Linked DNA regions of Aureimonas sp. SA4125. The protein of the gene in region 2 interacts with the protein of the main gene of each other region in a pairwise test. Links are inferred from orthologs where the notes say so. Each region holds a gene or a part of one and is shown on either strand. Other genes may lie near its edges. The genes, in order: grpE and Sa4125_RS08945.

What was found.
Region 1: the proteins of Sa4125_RS08945 (region 2) and grpE interact in binary tests that used the Escherichia coli proteins (3 or more experiments, as listed by UniProt). The link is inferred for Aureimonas sp. SA4125 from one-to-one orthologs.

The regions. Positions count from the first base shown.
Region 1 is NZ_AP025032.1:8,930-17,884, forward strand. Bases 3,108-6,101 are described here. They hold grpE (nucleotide exchange factor GrpE), read right to left. Parts: upstream 4,945-6,101; coding sequence 4,270-4,944; downstream 3,108-4,269. Other genes in these bases: folD (bifunctional methylenetetrahydrofolate dehydrogenase/methenyltetrahydrofolate cyclohydrolase FolD), read left to right, coding at 3,168-4,067; hrcA (heat-inducible transcriptional repressor HrcA), read right to left, coding at 5,128-6,101. In the rest of the region: Sa4125_RS00040 (methyl-accepting chemotaxis protein), read right to left, coding at 1-551; Sa4125_RS00045 (methyl-accepting chemotaxis protein), read right to left, coding at 961-2,871; more of hrcA, read right to left, coding at 6,102-6,228; rph (ribonuclease PH), read left to right, coding at 6,468-7,184; Sa4125_RS00070 (non-canonical purine NTP pyrophosphatase), read left to right, coding at 7,196-7,873; radical SAM family heme chaperone HemW, read left to right, coding at 7,881-8,955. UniProt on the Escherichia coli protein: Participates actively in the response to hyperosmotic and heat shock by preventing the aggregation of stress-denatured proteins, in association with DnaK and GrpE. It is the nucleotide exchange factor for DnaK and may function as a thermosensor.
Region 2 is NZ_AP025032.1:1,929,844-1,938,604, reverse strand. The notes cover bases 4,173-6,972. They hold Sa4125_RS08945 (Nramp family divalent metal transporter), read right to left. Parts: upstream 6,346-6,972; coding sequence 4,999-6,345; downstream 4,173-4,998. Other genes in these bases: Sa4125_RS08935 (hypothetical protein), read right to left, coding at 6,963-6,972; mntR (manganese-binding transcriptional regulator MntR), read left to right, coding at 6,519-6,959; Sa4125_RS08950 (YnfA family protein), read left to right, coding at 4,672-4,995; Sa4125_RS08955 (nucleoside phosphorylase), read left to right, coding at 4,173-4,675. Also shown: Sa4125_RS08980 (metal-sensing transcriptional repressor), read left to right, coding at 1-29; Sa4125_RS08975 (MFS transporter), read left to right, coding at 74-1,456; Sa4125_RS08970 (YqaA family protein), read left to right, coding at 1,449-1,892; Sa4125_RS08960 (class I SAM-dependent methyltransferase), read left to right, coding at 3,270-3,866; more of Sa4125_RS08955, read left to right, coding at 3,863-4,172; more of Sa4125_RS08935, read right to left, coding at 6,973-7,184; Sa4125_RS08925 (SCO family protein), read right to left, coding at 8,473-8,761. UniProt on the Escherichia coli protein: H(+)-stimulated, divalent metal cation uptake system. Involved in manganese and iron uptake. Can also transport cadmium, cobalt, zinc and to a lesser extent nickel and copper. Involved in response to reactive oxygen.

The DNA.
Region 1 (8,955 bases), 1.9 Mb from region 2 along the record:
GAGGTGGAATTGGCCTCGGTCTCGATCGTCCAGGCCTCCGCGACGGCGGCCTGCTCCGAAGTCACGATGGCGTCGATGGCATTCTCGGCGTCTTCGATCGCCTTGTCGGCGGCGTCGCTGGCAAAAAGGGCCAGCGCCTGCGGAAGCGTTGCCTCGTCGCGCGAGAGGGTGATGATCGGCGCGGCGACATTGCTGCGCCACGCAGCGACGGCAGCCGTGATCGCGTCGAGGTCTTTGGCGCGATCCGGGTCAAGGGCCCGGATCTTGTCGACATCGGCGGCGATCGCGGCGGCGCGCTTGTCCATCGCCAGGGTATAGCGGTCGTTGCGTGTCAGCATGAAAGCCCGCAGTCCGGCCTCCATGCGCGACAGGCCGAGCCGCGTCGCGGTGCTGATCGTCGTGACTTCCGTGTGGTGCTTGATGTTGTCGGTGGCGGCACTCATTTCGCCGAGCTGCGTGTAGACGGTCCCGCCCATGCCGGCCGCCGCCACAACGAGGCAGACGAACGCCGCCGAGATCTTTTGCGAAATCTTCAAATTGGCCAAAAACATCGTTCTTCCCACCTCGCACATGTCCCGCACTGACGAAGCGGGCACCGATCAGACCGCTTTACGGCAAAGAGTCTAAGGTTCTGTTGCCGATCGGGGCCAGATCCGGGCCTGATGATCAGCTTAAGAGTCGGTTTTCTGCCGACTATTGTTGACGACGCGGGTGCGTCTCTGCCGGCACGGAGAGACGTCGCGGCTGCGTCCGGCCCGGGAACCGCAGGCCGGCCGCCGCGATGTTGCCGGCTCCGAGTCCCGAGCGCGATGGCTTCTCTTCCGTTGCCGCGATTCCATGTTCCGGCAGGACACCGGAGAGCCGGGAGGTTGCCGTGCCGGATCGTGCCCGCAGAGCTGGCTTTCAAGTTGCCGCGCCGGATACTGCGAAAAACCGGTTCCCACTTTTTCGCCCGACGCTCTAGAACTCCGCCCAACTTTCCTCGCTCAGCCGGGACTGCGGTGCGACGCCGTCTCGGCCGTTGTTGCGCAGCTGCGCGACGGGTTGCGCTGGTCTTGGCGGGCTTGCCCGTGTCGGCCTCATGCCGGACGACAGGGTGGCCCGGGTCTGGAAGCGGCCGATCAACCCTGCCAGGTCCTCGGTCTCGTCCGAGAGGTTCTGCGCGGCGGCCGTCGTCTCTTCCACCATCGCGGCGTTCTGCTGCGTGACCTTGTCCATCTGGTCGGCGGCGCCCGAGACCTCGCGCAGCGAGATCGCCTGCTCCTTGGCGCTGCGGGCGATCTCGGCGACGACCGCCGACATCTCCGCGACCTGCGTGACGATGGCATCCAGCGACTTGCCCGACGCCGTCACCAGCTCGACGCCCTCGCCGACCTGTTTCGACGAGGTCGAGATCAGCGCCTTGATCTCCTTGGCCGCTTCCGCCGAGCGCTGGGCGAGCCCGCGCACTTCCTGCGCGACGACGGCAAAGCCGCGGCCCGCCTCGCCCGCCCGCGCCGCCTCGACGCCGGCGTTGAGGGCCAGAAGGTTGGTCTGGAAGGCGATCTCGTCGATGACGCCGATGATCTTGCCGATTTCCTCCGAGGAATGCTCGATCTGGCTCATCGCCGCGACCGCCTTGGCGACGATCTCGCCACCCTTCTCGGCATTCTTCTGCGCCGCCGTCGCGCCGACCTGGGCACGGGCTGCGCCATCCGCCGTCTGGTTCACGCCCGTCGTCACTTCCGACAGCGCCGCGACCGTCTCCTCGAGGCTCGCCGCCTGCTGCTCGGTGCGCTGGGCGAGGTCGTTCGAGGCGACGGTGATCTCGGTCAGGCCGGTGCGGATGGCGGTGATCGAATGAACCACCGATCCCATCGCCTCCTCCAGCTTGCCGACGCTGTCGTTGAACAGGCCGCGCATGGGCTCGTAGTCGGACGAGAAAGGCTTGTCCAAGCGGGCCAGAAGGTCACCGGCCGCCAGACGCTGGAAGCCCGTCTCGACCTCGCTCATGAAGAAGGCGTGCGCCTTGACATAGCCCTCGCCCAGCGCCTCCTGCTCGATGCGCTCGGCCTCCTGGGCGGCAACGGTTGCGGCGGCCTCCGCTTTCAACCGCTTCTGATCGAGCACCGCATGGCGCAGATGCTCCACGGATCCGGCCATGCGGCCGATCTCGTCGCCGCGCTGTTGTCCGACGACGACGACATCGGTCCTGCCGTCGGCAACGGCCGCGACGGTCTCGGCAAGGCTTTTGAGCGGCGCAAACATGCGACGGGCGAGCCAGAGCGCGACAAGACCGATGACAAGGGCCGCCACCACGGAGATCAAACCGAGGCGCCACTGCAATGCGGTGATCCCGGAAACGAATTCGGCTTTCGGAATGCCGACGTACAGGACGCCGATGGTCTTGCCGGCAGCATCCTTGATCGGATCATAGGCGGTGTAGAAGGGCGTGCCGAGAATGTCGGCCTCACCACGAAAAGGCTGGCCTGCGACGAACAGCGCGTCGTGCACCGGGCCGGGTGCGAGCTTGGTTCCGACGGCGCGGCTGCCATCCGGCTTCTTGACGTTCGTGGCGATGCGCGTGTCGCCCATGAAGACCGTCGCGGTGCCGCCGACCAGTTCCGTCACCCTGTCCACCGGCTCGAAGAAACCGTTCAGCTTCTGCGCGCCGGCATAGAGGCTATCGCTCTCGACGCGAAACTCCTTGCCATAGGTCGTCAGCACCTGCCAGGCGACACCCATGTTCGTCATCTGCCGGGCGGCAGCCCGTTCGACGCCTTCGCCGCGCAGGAGAAGGCTACCGGCGATGCCGAAAAGCAGCGTCAGGATCGCCAGCGACCCGACGACCATCAGCGAAACCCTGGCTGACAATGAGACTTTGCTGAGCATGGAAGGGCCCCCGGGACTACGCCGTCGCCGCCAGATCAGGGGCTTGGCAAGGTCGATGTCTGTCAGCGGATGATCCGGCGCTCTGTCCGGGCACGGCTGCTCTTTCCCCATTGATGGCCGCAAGAACTTAAAATACTGCCGCTGTCCAGCGGATGGTTCTTCCATGGTCCGTACCAGGCAATCCCGGCAATCGACGGTCGGCAGACATGCCAACGTCCGCGCGGCGGATCGACCGCCGCCTCTCGCGCTTTTCCCGGACATCCCGCTATAAACGGCGAGCGAATGTGGAGACCAACATGACGGCAGCGACGCGAATCGACGGCAAGGCCATGGCGGCCGCTATCATCGACGAGGTGAAGACGGCGACGGCGGCACTCGCGCCCGAGACCGTGCCGGGCCTTGCCGTCGTGATCGTCGGCGAGGATCCGGCCAGCCAGGTCTATGTCGGCGCCAAGGCGAGGATGGCCGAGGACTGCGGCTTCCACTCGGTCAAGCGCGTCCTTCCGGCGGAAACAGCCGAGGCGGCGCTTCTTGCCGTCATTGCCGACCTCAACGCCGATGCGGCGATCCACGGCATCCTCGTTCAATTGCCGCTGCCGCCGCAGATCGACGCCAACCGCGTCATCCAGACCATCAATGCCGACAAGGACGTCGACGGTTTCCATCTCCTCAATGTCGGCCGGCTCGGCACCGGCGCGATCGAAGAGGCTTTCGTGCCCTGTACGCCGGCCGGATCCATGGTGATGCTGAGAAAAGTTCTCGGCGACGACCTCTCGGGCAAGACGGCGGTGGTCGTCGGGCGCTCCAACATCGTGGGAAAGCCGATGGCGCAGCTGCTCCTGGCCGCCAACGCCACGGTGACGATCGCCCATTCGCGCACGAAGGACCTGGCCGCGGTCTGCCGCGCCGCGGACATCCTCGTCGCCGCCGTCGGCCGCCCGGAAATGATCCGCGGCGACTGGGTGAAGGAGGGGGCCGTCGTCATCGACGTCGGCATCAACCGCGTCGACGCGCCAGAGCGTGGCGCCGCCAAGACGCGCCTCGTCGGCGACGTCGCCTTCGCCGAAGCGTCCGAACGGGCCGCCGCGATCACGCCGGTGCCCGGCGGCGTCGGCCCGATGACCATCGCGATGCTGATGGCGAACACGGTGACGGCCGCCTATCGCGCGGCGGGCAAGGTGGCGCCGCGGTTCTGAACAGCCGTCGGTCGTATGGTCCGATTGGGGGCCGCCTATCGTGCGGCACCATTAGATGCGTCATCCCGGCTCAAGGCCAGGATGACTAACGTGATCGGGCCGCGGCTCTCGGTTGAAGGGGCCGCGATCCCAGCTTGAATGGACGGCGGCCCAGCCTGAACGGGCTTCAGCCGCAGCCTGAACTGGCTGCCGCCGTCGCTCCTCAGGCTGCGTCGTCGCTCGTCCCGTCCACAGGCTTCGGCTCCGCCATCACCTTCGGGCCGCCCTTGGCGACACCGACCATGGCGGGGCGCAGGACCCGGTCGCCGATGGCGTAGCCGTCCTGAACGACCTGGACGACGGTGTTGTTGGCAACCTCGGCGTTCGGAACCTCGAACATCGCCTGGTGGAAATTCGGGTCGAAGCGTTCGCCTTCGGGCTCGAGCTTCTTGACGCCGAACTTCTCCAGCGTCGCCAGCATGCCGCGCTCGGTCAGTTCGACGCCGTCGAGAAGCGTCGCAAGGCCGGTCTCGCCACCCTCGCGGGCGCCTTCCGGCACGGCGGCGATGGTGCGGCGGAGATTGTCCATGACCGACAGCATCTCGCGGGCAAAGCCGGTGACCGCGTAGGTACGGGCGTCCTTGACCTCGCGCTCGGTGCGCCGGCGCAGATTCTCCATGTCGGCGGCGAGCCGGAGCATGCGGTCCTTCAGATCGGCGTTCTCGGTCTCGAGCCCCTCGATCCGCTCGGCGGCGATGCTGGCGATGAAGGCCTCGGCCTCATCCTCGGAATAGTCGCCGCGCTCGAATGGCGAGCGCTCGCGGGCACCCTGCGATGCGGCCTCCGGCGCCGGGTCGACGTGGGTCTCGTTGCCGCGGTCTTCGGTGTCGCTCGTCATGATGGTCAAAATCCTCGCGTTTCGCACCCTCGCTGCCGACTCTCGCAGGAGGATCGGAAGGGGTGGATCGTTGAAATGTGCTGTGCCCGGGATATCGAATGCGGCGAGCGGAAAATCAAGGCTTTCGGCAATCCGATCGGCCCGGACGGCTGGCTGGCGCCACCCGTCCGGGGCCTTCGGCGATCAGGACCGCCGCGCCGCCGCGACCTGCGCCAGGAGCCGCGAGACGAGGCGGGCGGTGTAGTCGACCATCGGCACGATGCGGCGATAGTTGAGCCGTGTCGGACCGATCACGCCGACGGCGCCGATGACCTTCTGGTCGCCGTCGCTGTAGGGCGCGACGACGAGCGAGGAGCCCGACAGCGAGAACAGCTTGTTCTCCGAGCCGATGAAGATCCTGACGCCATTGCCCGTCTCGGCAAGGTCGAGCAGTTCGATGATGCCGCTCTTGGTCTCCAGCTCGTCGAAGAGGAGCCGCAGCCGGTCGAGGTCGTCCGACGCCGTGACGTTTTCGAGGAGGTTGGCCCTGCCGCGGACGATCAGCCGTGACGGCTGGCCGGAGGCCGCTCCCGACCAGACGGCAAGGCCTTTTTCGACAAGGCCCTGGCTGAGGATGTCGAGCGCCGTCGCGGCCTCGTCCTTCAAGGCCTGCACGCGGTCGCGCGCCTCGCCGAGAGTGCGGCCGACGACATGGGCGTTGAGGAAGTTGGAGGCCTCGACGATCTGCGCGGCCGTGACGCCGGCCGGGAGGTCGATCACCCGGTTCTCGACGTCGCCCTTTTCGCCGACGAGGACGGCGAGCGCCTTCGTCGGCTCCAGCCGGATGAACTCGATGTGCTTCAGGCGCATGTCCGTCTTCGCCGTCAGCACGAGACCTGCGCCGCGCGAGAGGCCCGACAGGAGTTGGCTCGCCTCCGTCAGGAGCGAATCGAACGGCCGGAGATCCCCCGTCGCCTTGACCTTTTCCTCGATCGCCTCCCGCTCGCCCTGCGGCAGGTCGCCGATTTCGAGGAAGGCGTCGACGAAGAAGCGCAGGCCAAGCTCGGTCGGCATGCGTCCGGCGCTGATATGGGGCGAATAGATGAGGCCGAGTGTCTCGAGATCGCTCATCACGTTGCGCACCGAGGCCGGCGAGAGCGCCGTCGTCAGCAGCTTGGACAGAGCACGCGATCCCACGGGTTCGCCGAGGTCGAGATAGGATTCGACGATCAGGCGAAAGATGTCCCGCGACCGCTCGTCCAGCATCGCGGGAAAATCCGGTGCGGGCAGTCTGAACTCGTTCATCGGGCGTTCTCTCAGCATCGGCCATCACTATACGGTGCTTGAAGAAACTGTCCAAGTGGCAAGGATGGGCGACGCCGAGTCGGACGGTGGCCGGTTCGCCAACAACCCATGGCAGCGCGTTTCGAACCGCTTTGGCCGGATTTATTTTGCCCATGGCCCCCGGCTCGTGGTTAAACGCCGGTTCGACGGGAATCGCATGAGCATGCGCCCTCACACAGTAGCGACCAGGGATCTGAACCATGCGGCCTTCCAAACGCGCCAATGACGAATTGCGCGCCGTCTCGCTCGAACGCGGCGTGTCCCTCCATGCCGAGGGCTCGTGCCTCGTCAAGTTCGGCAATACGCATGTCCTGTGCATGGCGAGCCTCGAGGAGCGCGTGCCGCCCTTCCTGAAGAATTCCGGCAAGGGCTGGGTCACCGCCGAATACGGCATGCTGCCGCGCGCCACGGGCGATCGCATGCGGCGCGAGGCGTCGAGCGGCAAGCAGTCCGGGCGCACCCAGGAAATCCAGCGCCTGATCGGCCGCTCGATGCGCGCCGTGGTCGATCTGGAAGCCCTCGGCGAGCGCCAGATCACCATCGACTGCGATGTCATCCAGGCCGATGGCGGCACCCGCACGGCCGGCATCACCGGCGCCTTCGTCGCCCTCAACGACTGCCTCGCCTGGATGGAAGGGCGCGGCATGGTCACGCGCTCGAAGGTCCTGAAGGACCACATCGCGGCGATCTCCTGCGGCATCTACAAGGGCGAGCCGGTGCTCGACCTCGACTATCTCGAGGATTCGGCCGCCGACACCGACGCCAATTTCGTCATGACCGGCCGCGGCGGCATCGTCGAGATCCAGGGCACGGCCGAAAAGGAGCCGTTCAGCGAGGCGGAGCTGGCGAGCCTGCTTGCCCTCGCCAAGGGCGGCATCGGCACGCTCGTCGAACTGCAGCGCCAGGCGATCGCCTGAGGGATTTCGAGATGAACCGCAGGATCGACGGCAAGAGGCTCCTCGTCGCCAGCCACAACAAGGGCAAGATCCGCGAACTCGACTTCCTGTTCGGCGGTCTTGCGATCGACCTCGTCACCGCCGGCGAGCTCGGCCTGCCCGAACCCGACGAGACCGGCACGACCTTCGTCGAGAACGCCCGGATCAAGGCGCTCGCTTCCGCGACGGCGGCGGGAGAAGTGGCGCTTGCCGACGATTCCGGCCTCTGCGTCGACGCCCTGGACGGCGCGCCCGGCGTCTACACGGCCGACTGGGCCGGCCCCGACCGCGACTGGTCGATGGCCATGCGCCTCGTCGAGGAGAAGCTGCACCAGGCCGGCGCCACCGAGCCCGCACGGCGCGGCGCGACCTTCGTCTCGCTGCTCTGCCTCGCCTGGCCCGACGGCCACACCCAGGAATATCTCGGCGAGCGCCGGGGAACGCTGGTCTGGCCGGGGCGGCACGGCGACATGGCCTATGGCTATGATCCGGTCTTCATGCCGGATGGCGAGACGCGCACCTATGGCGAAATGAGCGCCGAGGAGAAGCACGGCTCGATCTGGACCGCGCCCGGCCCGCTGTCGCACCGCGCCCGCTCGGTGCAGAAGCTCGTCGCCGAGGCCTTTCCGGAGGGCATCCGACCCGCCGCCCGGCCGGACGCCGTCGGATGAGCGCGGGATGACCGAGACGCCCGCTTTGCCCCCGGACGCTTCTGCCCCGTCTGCGACGGTCCGCAGCTTTCCGCCCGTGGCGCGCGAACCGGGTTTTGGCGTCTACGTGCACTGGCCGTTCTGCGCGGCGAAGTGCCCCTATTGCGACTTCAACAGCCATGTCCGCCACCAGGCGATCGACCAGGAACGCTACACCGCGGCCTTCACCCGCGAGATCGGCGAGATGGCGCGGCGCTCGGCCGGCGAGCGGGTGACCTCGATCTTTCTCGGCGGCGGAACGCCGTCGCTGATGCAGCCGCGCACCGTCGGGGCGATCCTCGACGCCATCGGGCGCGCCTGGCCGGTCGATGCGGATGCCGAGATCACGCTCGAGGCCAATCCGTCCAGCGTCGAGGCCGAGCGCTTCCGCGGCTACCGCGCGGCCGGCGTCAACCGCGTCTCGCTCGGCGTCCAGGCGCTGAACGATCGGGATCTGAAGTTTCTCGGCCGGTTGCACAATGTCGGCCAGGCGCTGCAGGCGATTGGCCTCGCCCGCGAGATCTTTCCGCGCCTGTCCTTCGACCTGATCTATGCCCGGCCTGGCCAGACCGTCGAGGGCTGGCAGGCCGAACTCACCCAGGCGATCGACCTCGCCGCCGACCATCTGTCGCTCTATCAGTTGACCATCGAGGAGGGCACGCCGTTCTATGCCTTGCGCAAGGCCGGCAAGCTGCCGGTGCCGGACGGCGAGCTGTCGGCGGCACTCTACGAGGCGACGCAGACCCTGACGGCGGCCCGCGGCCTGCCGGCCTACGAGATCTCCAACCATGCCGTGCCGGGCGCCGAATCGCGCCACAACCTCAGCTACTGGCGCTACGGCCTCTATGCCGGCGTCGGTCCCGGCGCGCATGGGCGGCTGATGGGTCCCGATGGGCGCCAGGCGATCGCCACCGAGCGCCATCCCGAGACCTGGCTGAAGATGGTCGAGGACTGGGACAATGGCATCGTGACCGACGACACGCTGTCGCCGTCGGAGGAGGCGGACGAGTTGCTGCTGATGGGCCTCAGGCTGACCGAAGGCATCGACCTCGCCCGCTGGCGCC
Region 2 (8,761 bases):
AGCTGAAGACCATGACGAAGTACCTTTGAGCTTCCTGCCGAGCCATCGCACACACTCATCCAGGACCTGACGCATGCTCGCCGTCCTCCGCCACCGCACCTACCGCCACCTCTTCGCCGCGCAGGTACTCTCCCTGATCGGGACGGGACTGACGACAGTGGCGCTCGGGCTCCTTGCTTACGATCTCGCCGGGGCCGACGCCGGGGCGGTGCTGGGGACCGCGCTGGCGATAAAGATGATCGCCTATGTCGGCGTCTCGCAGTTCGCGGGCGTCCTGACGAGCATCCTGCCGCGTCGGACGCTGCTCGTCGGCCTCGACCTGACGCGGGCGGCCTTCGTCCTCGTCCTGCCCTTCGTCTCCGAGATCTGGCAGGTCTACGTCCTCGTCTTCGCCTTCCAGTCCATGTCGGCGCTGTTCACCCCCACCTTCCAGGGCACCATCCCCGATATCCTTCCCGACGAGCGCGAATACACGAACGCCCTTTCGCTCTCGCGCCTTGCCTACGACCTCGAATCCCTGTTCAGCCCACTGCTGGCGGCGCTGCTCCTGACAGTGATCTCCTTTCACTGGCTCTTCCTCGGGACAGTGATGGGCTTCCTCTCCTCGGCGGCGCTGGTCGTGTCGGTCGCGCTGCCCGCCGCCAAGGCCGCCGCGGGCGGACGGTTCGTCGACAAGCTGACCCGCGGGATCCGCTTCTACCTCGCGACGCCGCGCCTGCGCGGCCTCTTGGCATTGTCCTTCGCGGCGTCCGCGGGCGGGTCCATGGTGATCGTGAACACCGTCGTCATCGTGCGCTCGCAGCTCGGAGGGACCAACGACGACGTCGCCTTCCTGTTCGCGGCCTACGGCCTCGGATCCATGGCGGTGGCGATCATCCTATCCCGTCTCTTGGACCGAGTGGCGGCACGCACCGTCATGATCGCGGGCGCGGGCGCCATGGCGTGCCTCCTCGTCGCCGCGAGCGTCGGCCCCGGGTGGACGGGCAGCCTAGCGCTATGGGCAATGCTCGGAGCGGCATCCTCCGCGATCGGCACGCCCGGCGGGCTGCTCCTGCGACGGTCCTCGGACGCGAACAGCCGACCCGCCGTCTTCGCCGCGCAGTTTGCCCTCTCGCATGCCTGCTGGCTCGTGACCTACCCGGCCGCAGGCTGGCTTGGCGCCACGATCGGCATCGGCCCGACCTTCGTCGTCATGGCGGTGGGCGCTGCGGCGGGTGTTTTCGCGGCGCTGACCCTCTGGCCCGCGAACGATCCCGTCGAGGTCGAGCACGTCCACCGCGCCTTCGAGCATGATGCCCCCCATGTCCACGACGAGCACCACACCCATGAGCACGAGGGCTGGGAAGGGCCGGAGCCCCATCGCCACCCGCACCGTCACCAGCCGATCCGCCATCGCCATGCGCTGGTGATCGACGACCATCATGCGACCTGGCCGACGGGAACCGCGGGTGGGTGACGTCGCGACCTACGCTGGGATGTTCTGGTCGGGCTTCCTTGCCGCCACGATCCTGCCCGGCGCCTCCGAGGTGCTGCTCGTCGCCCTCCTCGTCGGCGGGACAGGCGAGCCATGGATCGTCGTCGCGGCCGCGACCGTCGGGAACACGCTTGGCTCGGTCACCAATTGGGCCTGCGGGCGTTTCTTCGCGCACTACCGTGATCGACGCTGGTTCCCGGTCCCATCGGCACAGATCGACCGCTTCTCTGGCTTCTTCCGGCGCTACGGCCTCTGGACCTTGTTGATCGCTTGGGTTCCGGTCGTGGGCGACGCGCTGACCGTCATCGCCGGAATGCTGCGGGTGCATCTGGTGCCGTTCGCGACCCTCGTAGGCATCGGCAAGCTCGGGCGATACCTTGTCGTCGCGGGCGGAGCGCTGGCGTGGAATTGGGACTGACGCTTGCGGTCATGTTCCGTTGATCGGCCGTGTGTAGAGCGTAAGGGGCAGCCAGAGGTGGCTCGGCAAATCTGCACAGCGGGCTGAGTGGATTGTCTGCCTGAAGACGGCCAGGATGGCCGCGACCAGGAGAGACGATGACCAAGAGACCGAGGCGGAACCACAGCCCTACCTTCAAAGCAAAGGTGGCGCTGGCAGCAGTGCGCGGCGAGAAGACGCTGGCCGAATTGGCGCAGCAGTTCGACGTGCATCCCAATCAGATCACGCAGTGGCGCTCTCAGCTTCTGGAGGGCGCCGCCGGAGTTTTCGGATCAGAAACGACCGCAATCGCCGCCGCCCCAGTCATCGACGTGAAGACGCTGCATGCCAAGATCGGGGAGCTGACATTGGCCAACGATTTTTTGGAAGGCGCGCTCGACAAGGCCGGACTGTTGCCGAGCGCAAGACGATGATCGACCGCTCCCATCCTCTGCCGGTTGCCGGGCAGGCACGCGAACTCGGCATCAGCCGGGGAAGCGTCTACTACCTGCCACGCGCTGTCTCTGCCGCCGATCTCGCACTCATGCGACGGATAGACGAACTGCATTTGGAATATCCCTTCGCCGGCAGCCGCATGCTTCGCGACCTCTTGACTTTGGAGGGCATTGTTGTCGGCCGCCTGCGTGTCGCAACGCTGATGAAGCGGATGGCGATTGAGGCGATCTACCGTCGGCCGAACACGTCAAAGCCGGCGCCGGGCCACAAGATCTATCCCTATCTCCTGCGCAAGCTGCCGGTGATGCGGCCGAACCAGGTCTGGGCGATGGACATTACCTACATCCCGATGGCCCGCGGCTTCGTCTATCTCGCCGCCGTCGTCGACTGGTTCAGCCGGCGGGTGCTGAGCTGGCGGCTTTCGATCTCGATGCAGGCGGACTTCTGCATCGAGGCGGTGGAGGAGGCCTTGGCCCGTTTTGGGAAACCCGAAATCTTCAACACGGATCAGGGCTCGCAGTTCACCAGCATCGACTTCACGAAGGTCCTGTTGGACAGGGAGATCAAGATCAGCATGGACGGCAAGGGCGCCTGGCGCGACAACGTCTTCGTCGAGCGGCTCTGGAAATCAGTGAAATACGAGGAGGTCTATCTCCGGGCCTATGAGACGGTCAGCCATGCCCGGGCCTCGCTCGCCCGATACCTCGACTTCTACAACGGCGGACGCCCGCACTCGAGCTTGGGCCGGAAGACCCCGGACCACGCCTACTTCAACCAGCCGCTTCTCGCAGCGGCATAAACCCGGCAGACGATCCACTTATCAGGCCGCCGAGCCTGTTCAGACAAACCGAGCCACCTCTGCCTGCTCGATCCGCTGCGCGACGAGAGGCAAAGGAGATTGCCATGACGACCGTCTTTCCCGGCACCTCAATGCCGGACCGCGACTGGTGGTCGGTGCTTTGGCCGGACCCTGCCGCCGTCCTCTCCGCCATCGGCATCCGCCCGGACATGACCGTCCTCGACCTTTGTTGCGGCGACGGGCTCTTCACCGCGCCGCTCGCAAGGCTCGTCGGCGGCCGGGTCCACGCGCTCGACATCAATCCCGCGATGCTCGATGCCGCCCGGGCCGAGGTCGCCCGCCACGGTGCCGACGTGGCCGGCTGGATCGAGGCGGACGCGGCGGACGTTGCCCGGCACCTTCCGGGCAAGGTCGATCTCGTGCTGATGGCGAACACCTTCCATGGGGTGCCGGACCAGCCGAACCTTCTCGCTGCGATCCGCAGAGTCCTCGCGCCCGGCGGACTGTTCAGCGTGGTCAACTGGCATGCCCGTCCCCGCGAGGAGACGCCGGTCCTCGGGCAATTGCGCGGCCCGAGAACGGAGATGCGGATGTCGCCCGATATGCTCCGCGCCGTCGTCGAGCCCGCGGGCTTCGAAAGCTTGCGGCTCGTCGAGCTGCCGCCCTACCACTACGGCGCGACCTTCGAGGAGACGCCATGAGCGCTCCTTCGTCTCCGCTCCTAGCTAACAAGTCCTTTGCCGCCCCGTCGGTTTTCCAACCCGAGAATCTGCTTCGAGAGGCGCGACGGCAAAAGGGATTGCCTGAGGGTTCTGTCCCGGCGATCTGCCTCCTCGATCCCGACGGAGACATCGTCCGCCGCCTGAAGGCGGAAGGCCGCAGCCGGGTATCTGAGGTCTGGGCCTGCTACCACACCGAGCTTCACGTCTTCGACCTCCATGGCACGTCCATCGGAGTCGTCGGCTGCGTCGTCGGCGCGCCCTTCGCCGTCCTCGTCGCCGAACAACTCTTTGCCTCCGGATGCGAATTCCTCGTCAGCATCACGTCGGCCGGGCAGATCGCGCCGCTCGGACCGACGCCGTACTTCGTCATGATCGCGAAGTCGCTGCGCGACGAGGGCACAAGCCACCACTATGCGGCGCCTGCCGATTTCGCCGCCGCCGATCCCGCGCTGCTCGCCCGCATCGGCCCGTACCTCGCCGGCCTTCTCGAGCCCATCCATGAGGGTGCGACTTGGACCACCGACGCACCCTACCGCGAGACGGTGGACGCCATCGAGGCGAGGAAGGGCGAAGGGATCGCGGCCGTCGAGATGGAGGCCGCAGCGCTCTACGCCTTCGCGACGGCGCGGGCCCGCCCGGTACTGTGCTTTGCTCACGTCACGAACCAGATGGCGCAGGCAGAAGGAGACTTCGAGAAGGGCGAGGCCGACGGCACGTCCGACGCGCTGGCGCTTCTCGCGTCGGTCGTGAGAGGATGGAGCGAGACGTCTCGCGGCGTCCCGCGATGACCGTCCTCGTCTATGTCGGCGCCGCACTCGCCGAAATCGCCGGATGCTTCTCGTTCTGGGCCTGGCTCCGGCTCGGCAAGTCCGCCCTCTGGCTTGCGCCTGGGATGCTCGCGCTCGCTGCCTTCGCCTATCTCCTGACGTTGGTCGGGAGCGAAGCGGCAGGACGCGCGTATGCCGCCTATGGCGGTGTCTACATCGCGGCGTCGATCGTCTGGCTCTGGACGGTGGAATGCGTCAAGCCCGACAGGTGGGACCTCACGGGTGCCGCCGTCTGCCTAGCGGGTGCCGCCATCATCCTCTTCGCACCTCGCCCGGCCTGATCGTCAGGTCATCACGAAGTCGACGAGGAGCTTGATGTTCAAGAGCGCGATCACGAGCGCGATGAACACAGCGATAGCTATCAACCACTTCGGGGTGACGAGGTCGCCCATCTTCTCGCGGCTCGCGGTGAACATCACCAACGGGAAGACCGCAAAGGAAAGCTGAAGGCTGAGAACGACCTGGGTGAGGACGAGAAGCTTGCCCGTCCCGGCGTCCCCATACCAGATCGTCACCGACACCGCCGGGACGATCGCGATGCCGCGAGTGATCAGGCGGCGGGCCCAGGCGGGCAGCTTGATGTCGAGAAACCCCTCCATGACGATCTGCCCCGCGAGCGTCGCCGTCACCGTCGAGTTGATGCCGCAGCACAGGAGCGCGATGCCGAAAAGGGTCGGGGCGATGGCAAGCCCCAAGAGGGGCGCGAGGAGGGAATGAGCCTCGCCGAGTTCGGCGATCTCCGTCCGACCCGTCGTGTAGAAGGTGGCAGCGGCGAGGATCAGGATCGCGGAGTTGACGAGGAGCGCGAACATCAGTGCCACCGTCGAGTCGATCGTCGCGAACTTCAGCGCTTGCCGCTTCTCCGGGAGCGTCGTTCCGTAGGCCCGTGTCTGCACGATGCCGGAATGGAGATAGAGATTGTGCGGCATGACGGTCGCGCCGAGGATTCCGAGAGCCAGGTAGAGCATCTCCGGATTGGTCACGATCTCCGTCGTGGGAGCGAAGCCGAGGATGACCGCGCCCCAGTCGGGATCGGCGAGCGCGATCTGGACGCCGAAGCAGACGGCGATGACGCCGAGCAGCGTGATGATCAACGCCTCCACCCAGCGGAAGCCGAGCCTCTGGAGGAAGAGGATTAGAAAGACGTCGAGCGCGGTGATTAGGACCCCCAACTCGAGCGGGATGCCGAATACGAGGTTGAGACCGATCGCCGTACCGATGACCTCGGCGATGTCGGTCGCGATGATGGCGATCTCGGCTAGGAACCACAGGACGTATGCGACGGGAGCTGGGAAAGCGTCCCGGCAGGCCTGCGCAAGATCCCGCCCGGACGCGATGGCAAGCCGAGCGCATAGCGACTGGAGGACGATCGCCATGATGTTGGACACGAGAGCGACCGTCAGCAGCGTGTAGCCGAACTTCGAGCCGCCCGCTATCGAGGTCGCCCAGTTGCCCGGGTCCATGTAGCCGACAGCGACGAGGTAGCCGGGACCGAGGAAGGACGCGGCCTTTCGCAGGCTTGATCCCGACGTGTTGACCGCAATGGACCGATTGACGTCAGACAGTGAGCCTTCGCCGCGGGAACGGCGCCACCCTCCCAGGGGTTCCTGATCCACAATGTCGGATGTCACGGGCCCGTCCTCGCTGATGTGATCGATGGGTACGCTGTTTGGCAGTGTCGACAGATGGCTCCTTCGACAACGCGAGCGTACGCCTGTGCCATCAAAGTTGTCCAGTGACAAACTTTGCGTCATAGCCCAAGTTTCGGTACCGTGTAGCGGCAGGAATAAGGGAGGTCAGGTCGATGGGAAGTCATCAGGAACATCCGACAGATCGGCTGCTGGCGACAAGCAGGGCGGCACGCTTCGCCCGCGTCCGGGAAGCGCACCAATCCGAACTTGCCGAGGACTATGTCGAGATGATCGACGACCTCATCGCCGAACACGGCGAGGCGCGTTCAGCCGATCTCGCCGAGTGCTTCGGTGTCTCGCCCGGCACAGTCGCCCGCACCGTTCAGCGACTGGTCCGGGACGGATTGGCGACAAGCGAACCCTACCGCTCGATCTTCCTGACGGCCAAGGGGAAGGCGATGGCCACACAGGCGCGGGCGCGCCATGGATTGGTGCAGGACTTCCTGGTCTCGATCGGCGTCGACCGGGACTCCGCCGAGCTCGACGCCGAAGGAATCGAGCACCATGTCGGTCCGGAGGCCCTTGCGGCATTCCGCCGGCACCTCGGCAGGTGAGCGTCAGCGCTGGCGCAGGAACCCGATCGCCGCCAGGAGCGCCGAAATGATCGTGGCCACGATGACGATAGTCTGGACCGCCTGTGCCGAAAGGGCGGACGTTCCGATGAACAGCAGCACGATCTTCACCGCCACGAACGCGAAGGCGGAGCCCATGAGTGCGCCCATCGCGGCGTAGACGATGGCAAGGGTCCACTTGAGGACGAGGTCGACCGTTCCGGCCATGAGATATTCCTTGCGTGCTGTGGACTTGCCCCGGAAAAGTGGAGAGTTCTCAATGAGGCATGAGGAACTCCATGGCGAAGACACAGCGACGATTTACGAAGGAATTCGAGGAGGAAGCCGTCCGTCTGGTTGAGACGAGCGGCCGGACGCAGCGCGAGATCGCGGAGGACCTTGGCGTTGGGCTATCGACACTGCGGCGCTGGATCGACAAGCGGCGCGACGCCTTGATAGAAAGCCCGCCTCCCGACCGCGTCGAGGACATGGCTGCGGAGATGAAGCGGCTGCGGCGGGAGAATGAGATCCTTCGTCAGGAGCGTGGCATCCTGAAGAAGGCGATGGCTTTTTTCGCCCGGGAGGGAAGTCGGTGAGGTTCGAACTCATCGATGCGGCGAAAGAAGAATTCCCCGTCCAGCGTCTCTGCAAGGTCCTCGGCGTCAGCTCGAGCGGCTATTTTGCATGGAAGGATCGACCGGCCTGCCGCCGGCAGCAGCGCGACATGGTGCTTCTGGCGCATGTCCGCTCGGCGTTTCGGTTGTCGAACGGCACCTATGGGAGTCCTCGCATGCGGCATGAACTCCAGGCCGAGGGGATCGCTATCGGGCGCCGTCGGACAGCGCGCCTGATGCGCGAGAACGGCCTCAAGGCCCGGCAGAAGCGGCGGTTCAAGCGAACGACGGACAGCCTGCACGCCTTCCCGATCGCGCCGAACCTCCTTGATCAGGACTTCGCGACCGAACGCCGGGACGAGAAGTGGGGAGCCGACATCTCCTATGTTTGGACGCGAGAGGGCTGGCTGTATCTCGCCGTCGTCATCGACCTGTTCGCCCGGCGCGTCGTCGGCTGGGCCGTCAGCGATCGTCTACACAAGGAGTTGGCTCTCGAGGCGCTCCGCAAGGCCCTCGTCCTGCGCCGCCCGAAAACCGGCCTGATCCATCATTCTGACCGCGGCAGCCAATATTGCTCGATCGACTATCAGGCCGAGCTACGCAGGTACGACGTGCTGATCTCGATGTCCGGCAAGGGCAACTGCTATGATAATGCGATGGTCGAGACCTTCTTCAAGACGTTGAAATCCGAGCTGGTCTGGCGCACCGTCTTCCAGACCAGGACCGAGGCGAAGGCGGCCATCGGCCGCTACATCGACAGCTTCTACAACCCCGTCCGGCGCCATTCCGCGCTCGACTTCATCAGCCCCGTCCAGTTCGAACGACTGGCCGCCGCGTAATCAAAACGCTCTCCACTAAAAGGGGGCAAGTCCACTGTGGAGGACCGGGGGACGAAGGCCTCCTTATCCGGAGACGAGACGATCCAGCTTTTCGATCCGGACGCTCTGAGGTTCGTGCATGTCGAGTGTACCTGCGAAGGCGCCTTCGCGATCGTAGAGGTAGACCCCGGCCGAGTGGTCGACGGTGTAGTCGGTGCCTTCCAGCGGCACGATCCTGCGGTAGGCCTTGAAGGCGGAAAAGGCAGCGTCGATCTCGGGCTCTCCTCCGGTCAGACCCGTGATCCGCGGGTCGAACGGTTCGAGATATTCCTTCAGGACCGACGGCGTGTCGCGCTTCGGGTCGCCGCTGACG